Regions from separate parts of the Maritalea sp. YIW29 genome, predicted to be linked through region 1. Evidence: predicted binding sites of a transcription regulator. Region 1 holds the regulator's gene; the other holds the start of a gene.

The links. The regulator PhoB, encoded in region 1, activates phosphate uptake and scavenging genes when phosphate is short. The targets are predictions, from matches to a motif close to TGTCATNNANCTGTCAT.
Region 2: phnC (phosphonate ABC transporter ATP-binding protein) is a predicted target of PhoB. The motif match lies at 1,969-1,985, and genes of this name have one in related genera.

Annotation. Positions count from the first base shown of each region.
Region 1 covers NZ_JBXVVF010000003.1:51,702-55,117, forward strand. The annotation lists gene pstB (phosphate ABC transporter ATP-binding protein PstB) at 1-298, shown strand, start outside; gene phoU (phosphate signaling complex protein PhoU) at 322-1,026, shown strand; gene phoB (phosphate regulon transcriptional regulator PhoB) at 1,079-1,780, shown strand; gene AC2D8L_RS15760 (MarR family winged helix-turn-helix transcriptional regulator) at 1,991-2,452, opposite strand; gene AC2D8L_RS15765 (hexameric tyrosine-coordinated heme protein) at 2,548-2,772, shown strand; gene AC2D8L_RS15770 (globin domain-containing protein) at 2,891-3,416, opposite strand, start outside.
Region 2 covers NZ_JBXVVF010000002.1:1,220,438-1,223,853, forward strand. The annotation lists gene AC2D8L_RS15315 (reverse transcriptase domain-containing protein) at 1-774, opposite strand, end outside; gene AC2D8L_RS15320 (SLATT domain-containing protein) at 782-1,354, opposite strand; gene AC2D8L_RS15325 (hypothetical protein) at 1,552-1,773, opposite strand; gene phnC (phosphonate ABC transporter ATP-binding protein) at 2,048-2,860, shown strand; gene phnD (phosphonate ABC transporter substrate-binding protein) at 2,909-3,416, shown strand, end outside.

The DNA of each region.
Region 1 (3,416 bases):
GCAGCGGCTTTGCATCGCGCGTGCAATCGCAACAAAGCCAGAGGTTCTATTGATGGACGAACCTTGTTCAGCGCTTGATCCAATCGCGACTGCGATTATCGAGGAGCTAATTGACGAGCTGCGTGAAAAATTTACAATCGTAATTGTGACCCACTCGATGCAGCAAGCAGCTCGGGTCAGTCAAAAAACAGCATTTTTCCACCTCGGTAAATTGATCGAGGAAGGCCCGACAGAGCAGATTTTTACAAATCCGCATCATAAGAAAACCCAAGATTATATTACGGGTCGGATCGGGTAATTTAACGGCGAAAGGGCAACAAAATGGCCAACGCATCGAACGAACATATTGTATCTTCCTACGAAGAAGAACTAACAGAACTGACCCGTGCAATCTCAGAAATGGGTGGCATGGTGGAAGTCGCGATTACCGACGCCACCCAAGCGCTGATCCGGGTCGACCATGACTTGGCGAAACAAACATCAAAGGGCGACCGCGCCGTTGATGACATGCAACGCTATATCGACGAGAAGGCGGTTTCAATGATCGCGCGTCGCCAGCCCATGGCCGCTGATTTGCGCCATATCGTATCTGCCATCCACGTTGCAACTGATTTAGAGCGTGTTGGGGACATTGCGAAAAACCTAGCGCGACGCGTCAAACATATCGACAGTCAACGCATTTCCAAGCAGCTTTATAGCGGCATTCGGCATATGTCAGATCTAACTTTGAGCCAGATTAAACTTTCAATCGATAGCTTTACGACACGTGACGCCGAGATTGCTTTGGATGTATGCCGCCGCGACGATGAAGTTGATGCACTATACGTCTCGCTGTTCCGTGAATTTTTGACCTACATGATGGAAGACCCGCGCAATATTACCGACTGCGCCCACCTTCTATTCTGCGCCAAAAATTTGGAGCGAGCTGGTGACCACGCGACCAACATTGCTGAGGCTGCCTATTATCTAAAAACAGGCGAGAACCTTTATTACGACGTTGAATCGGGCAAGGTGCAGCTAACCTAAAATCGCTGCCATCTTCCTTACATTCACTTCTATCTTAAATGGAATTTCCGTTATGGCTCCGTTCATTTTGATTGTCGAAGACGAGGCTGATCTTGCTGTTATGCTTCGCTATAATTTGGAAGCCGAAGGCTATCGCGTAGCTGCCGTTGAAAGTGGCGACGAGGCGACTTTGCAACTTCAAGAAGAGTTACCCGATTTAATCCTTTTGGATTGGATGTTGCCCGGATTGTCTGGCATTGAGCTTTGCCGACGTTGGCGCTCACGTGAAGAAACATCACGTGTGCCCATCATCATGATGACGGCCCGTGGTGAAGAAGAAGAGCGGGTTCGCGGCCTAGCAACAGGTGCCGACGATTATGTTGTAAAGCCATTTTCCGTGCCTGAACTTGTTGCCCGCGTCAAAGCGCACCTACGCCGCGCCAACCCAACCCTAATGGCCAACAGTTTAAAGTCTGGCGATATTGAACTCGACCGCGAAACCCACCGTGTGCGCCGATTGGGCAAAGAAGTTCACCTTGGTCCCACCGAATACCGCCTTCTGGAATATCTAATGCAAAGCCCGGGACGCGTTTATAGCCGCGAGCAATTGCTAGATGGCGTTTGGGGGCACGATGTCTATGTCGACGAGCGTACCGTCGACGTACATGTTGGACGTTTGCGCAAAGCGATCAATCGCGGAAAGTCAAAAGACCCCATCCGCACCGTTCGCGGTGCCGGCTATGCCTTCGACGAGAAATTCGCTTCGTCCGCATAAATTTTAGTTTCCACGGTCGCTTTATAGCAAAACCAATTAATGATTTTGGCAGCAAGTTAGAAGAGCGTATATTTGTAGCTAGACTTTGTGCCACCCGGTAACGCGATCTCTAGTTCCGACTTCGGAATTGACGCCATCGGGTCTTAAACACTTCAGTCGAAGTCACCAGGCAAGGGTGAAAATAGCAACGCCATCTGCCAATAGGTTGCGTCATTTGGCAGTGAATCGCCCAAGGCCAGCTTTAAGTTTCCCCAATACTTGGATTAGCCCCTCTAGTTCCACTTCTGAAAGTTTGGTGTCCTCAATCATACAGCTTGTGATTGAGGCACTTTTTCTTTTTAATTCCTTTCCGGCATTAGTAAGCGAAACGACAACTTGTCGTTCATCTTGCTTGTTGCGTATGCGGCTGATGTATCCTCGTTTTTCTAACCGTTTAAGAAGTGGCGTCAATGTGCTGGTTTCCATCGCGAGCGCTGACGCTATATCAGTCACGATTCTACCATCTTTTTCCCAAAGCAAAACGAGCGTAATATATTGTGGGTAGGTCAGATCCAAGGGCGCAAGGTGCTGCTTGTAAGACCGATTGACGACATGCCATGTGGAATAAATCGCATGACAAAACATATCATTTGCGCCTTTTGGGCGTTTTGGCTCGTTCACTAAAATGCTCATCGTAATTTACATCGTGTACGATATTATCGTTTGACAATCACTTTCAAGTATTATTTATATCGTGCGCGATATAAATATGGAAAGAGGAGCTAAACGTGAGCTGGTTATCATCACTAAAAACGAATACACCCGAAGAAGGTTATGAATTGGCGATCAAACTGTCACGGATGGCAGTCAAAAAAACACAACCCGACGACGACGCACGAAATCGCATGCGCCCAGATTATGCAAATAGCGCTGACAGTCTTACTCAGGTGTCTCTTGTCGTTGCTACAAATTTCCAAACAGTTTCAGCGGCCAACAACTATTGGCGTACCTAAAACAATCGTGGTCGACCAATCATTCAAACCCAAAACCTACATTGGTGGCTTTACACTGACTAAAAGCTAGCAAAGTCCATGCAGGAAAAACCACCAATCTATGCAAATGATTTTTAAGTTAGATCATAAGCGCTTTGCTGACGAGTGCGTCTTTATCAACATAGTTTGAAACATCGACGCCGTTGTCTAGAAGGGCTTCTCTCAGTTCGTTCTCGGTCAACGCCTCCACGTCACTTTGGGACATTTTTAGGAAGTTCACCTTCCGCTTGAAGGCAGGGTTTGTCTCTCCGAAAAAGCTTTGATTTGAGAATTTGAATTCCTCAGCATATTTGGTCATGAAGTGAGTAAGAAACGTGTTGATGCTTAACCTGACGCGCGGGTCATCGGTCATTTGATCGCTTGAGCCATTTAGCGCGTCCAGCATGAGCTGCGACCAGCGTTGAGCCCCTTTGTCATTCATCAATTGCATGGCGTTGTGGGTGTGATGAAAATTTAGGCGAAACTCCGCACCATGATAATATGGGCCGCCGCCCATCACATCGATCCACATGGCAGCTTGGGTGTTGACATGATGGTTGATGCCACCCACGCGGGCAAAAACAGACGTAAACCAGTCTTCATCCGCAAACACACGTTCATAAAAA
Region 2 (3,416 bases), on a different contig from region 1:
GTGACAAAATACCTTTCGCTTCTGTTTTATTAGTTTTGGAAGTTCTACAGATAGAGATTTTGCCCTGCTTTTTTCGCTTATGATGAGGATGTCATCGACAAATCTAGAATACTCGATGGTATTGTCTTCCATCATCTGTTTGTCGATGTCTTCTAAATACAGCTTTGCCAAAATGTTCGAGATGCTTAGTCCTTGTGGGATACCCAACGTATTTTGCGTGGCGTCACTTTTCCTCACGCCTGTCGGTGTCTTGATTGCATTTTCAACTAAATGGAGAAGTGCTTTGTGCCGTATCTTGCGGCGTAAAATGCGCATCAGAATTTTATGATCTATTGAGGGATAGTAATTCTGGATGTCTAGTCGCAAATAACAATAGCTGGATGGTGCGCTGGACGACGTTTTGTGAATGCGCTTGACGAATTCGTGTGGGGGCCTTGATACATGTTCAGGGTAAATCTTTGCGAGCACTTCTGATAGGAATTTAAGTACTAGCTTGTCTCTTACAGTGGGAACTGAAATCTGCCTAGGGAAGCTATCGGCACCCTTTGAAATTAGTTTCTCTTTGTATGACGTGAAATCGAAAGTAATGTTTTGAATTTTGCGCAAAGCAGTTTCAATTTCACTATCAAGCATAGTCTGAAACTGCGAGGTGGTAACACCGTCGCGGCCGACGCCACTGCGTTCATGTACATATTCCTCATACAGTTTTTGAAATGTGGGTTTAGTTAAATAGGACTGAAACCAATTCGCTGCTGACCTTTCATTTTTCTTCACTGAAATTCTACCAAATCCAAAACAGCGACCCGATGCTGCCTATCAGTATCAGTAGCGGAACCGACCACAACAAGAGAGAATTGAATAGATACCGGGCAAGCATAGGGAACGTCCATTTTAATGACTTCCCATGTGAGTCCGTAATTCCAGCTTTGCTGAAAAGCGTACGATCAAGAATTAGCTTCTCGTAATCTAAGCTAGAATGATTTGGATAGGCTGATAGAATTTCATGGTATTCTTTTTGAAGTTCATCCGCGCCAGCGCCGCTGTCACGAATACGATCTAGGCGCAGGTAGCATTCTCTTTGTAGGACAGCGCTCTGACCGAACCTGAACCCGAATACTATTACGGAGAAAACAAGAACAAGAATAGACAGAATTATTGTGTATTTTGTGACTGGAACGTTGGCTGGAAGTTGGTCCGCGAACACTGAAATTCCAACGACGATTGTTGATAGCAGCGTAAGCGAGATGTGGGTGACAGTATCAATCTGTCTAAGCCGCTTTTCGGCTGTAATACGTGATTTTGCTGTAATCCATACTCTGTCTTTTATTTCTTTAAGTGCTTCTTGATTTTCCAACTTTACCCCCAAAAAAGTGTGTGAGCGCAAAAGTTCAAGAGCATTAATTCCTCCGAAGAAGATAGCGGTACAGATTGTAATCGCTCAGGCAAAATGCCTGTGTCTATAAGTATAACCCAAACATGAGCTGATGGCGATGTCGCCATCCCGCTCACACACATTGATAGACTGCACAATCTAACGTAATATGTCGATAGTCATTTCTGCTTTGCATTGGTTGTTTTGCAATTCAAGGACTCCTGTGCCTCTTTCTCGCCATCAGATCCATTCACCCATTGCCAAGGTGTGCGTGGCTTATGTGCAGCCAGCGCTGGATAGTTCTTTTTGTCGCGTGCTGCTGTGCGTAGCTTTTCACGCGCTTCGCGTGGATCGATTTTCAGTTCTTCGCAGATTTGCTTGAGTGTGATGATTTCAGTCATGATCGTCTCCATGTTTTGACGATCAATTGATAAGACAGCCCATCTCGCCTTGTCAGGGACAAACTCCATTTGGATCGCTGGGAAAATAAGGCCTCAGGTTGTGCAATTGTTGCCTTTCAATCTCCATTTATCGTCGCAGGCCAATGGCAAATCCCAACCCAATCGCTATGTCGGCCAGCCCTGCACTTTATCCACTGTCATAAAACATTCACGCGTTCGTCAAGAATCTGCAACTCGGCGCGAATAGTTTCCGCCCCTGAACAAAGGGGGCATTATGCTGCGCATTACCAACGTCACGAAGAAGTTCCGTAACAAATCGGCTGTCGACAATGTCAGTTTCGAAATCAAGGAACCGGCTTTTATCGGCATCATCGGAAGGTCAGGTGCGGGCAAGTCGACATTGTTGCGCACGATCAACAGGCTTACTGATGTAACAGATGGCGAAATTCATTTTGACGGCAAGTGCGTTTCTAATTTGAAGCGAGCTGAGCGACGTCGCTGGCAATCTGAATGCGCGATGATCTTTCAGCAATTCAATCTGGTGCCGCGTATGGACGTTGTTTCAAACGTCCTGCACGGCACGTTGAATGAACGCTCGACTTTGGCGTCGGTTTTCAACCTTTATCCAACTCAAGATATTCATCGGGCCGTCGAGCTTTTGGATCGGTTGGGCATTGCTGAGCATGCGCCAAAACGTGCCGACGCACTTTCTGGCGGCCAGCAACAGCGCGTCGCCATTGCGCGGGCCTTAATGCAAGACCCTAAGATCATTTTGGCGGATGAACCAATTGCCAGCCTTGACCCCATGAATGCGCAAATTGTGATGGATGCTTTGCGTCGCATACATGAGGAAGATGGCCGCCTGGTTGTTGCCAACCTGCACACGCTCGACACTGCCCGTCGCTATTGCGATCGGGTTATCGGTATGCGTGATGGTGCTGTTGTTTTTGACGGCCCGCCATCGGAGCTGACGACTTACGCCGCACGCGAAATTTACGGTGCAGGCGAAGACTTTTCTGAGGAAGCAACCTCAACACAAATCGATGCGCTTGATCGCAGCGAAGAACTGGTCGCGGCAATTGCCTGACCAAAGACATGGAGCGTGGAGTCTGCCGCGTTCATAATGGAGAAAACAATGAAATCGACTTTTACTGCAGCCCTTCTGGCTCTATCTACACTGACGACCGGTGCTGTGGCATCTGATTCAATTAGCGAATTCCGCATTGGCATTCTTGGCGGTGAAAACGCTCAAGACCGCATGAACAGCTATAGCTGTTTGCAAGGATATGCCTCAGACGAACTTGGCGTACCTGTGAAATTGTTTGCGCCTGCTGACTATAATGGCGTGATCCAAGGTTTGCTTGGTGGCACATTGGATATGGCTTGGATGGGTGCATCATCTTACGCAGCTGTTTACTTGCAAGATTCTGATGCGGTTGAGCCGGTTTTGGTAAAGATCAATCTCGACGGATCTTACGGTTACCATTCCATTGGTTTCGCCCGCAAAGATGCTGGTGTGACAGAACTTGAAGACCTTAAAGGTAAGGTGTTCGGCTTTGGCGATCCTAACTCAACAAGCGGGTACTTGATTCCATCAATCGAAATTCCACAAGCTACGGGTTCTACAATGGAATCTGGAGCGT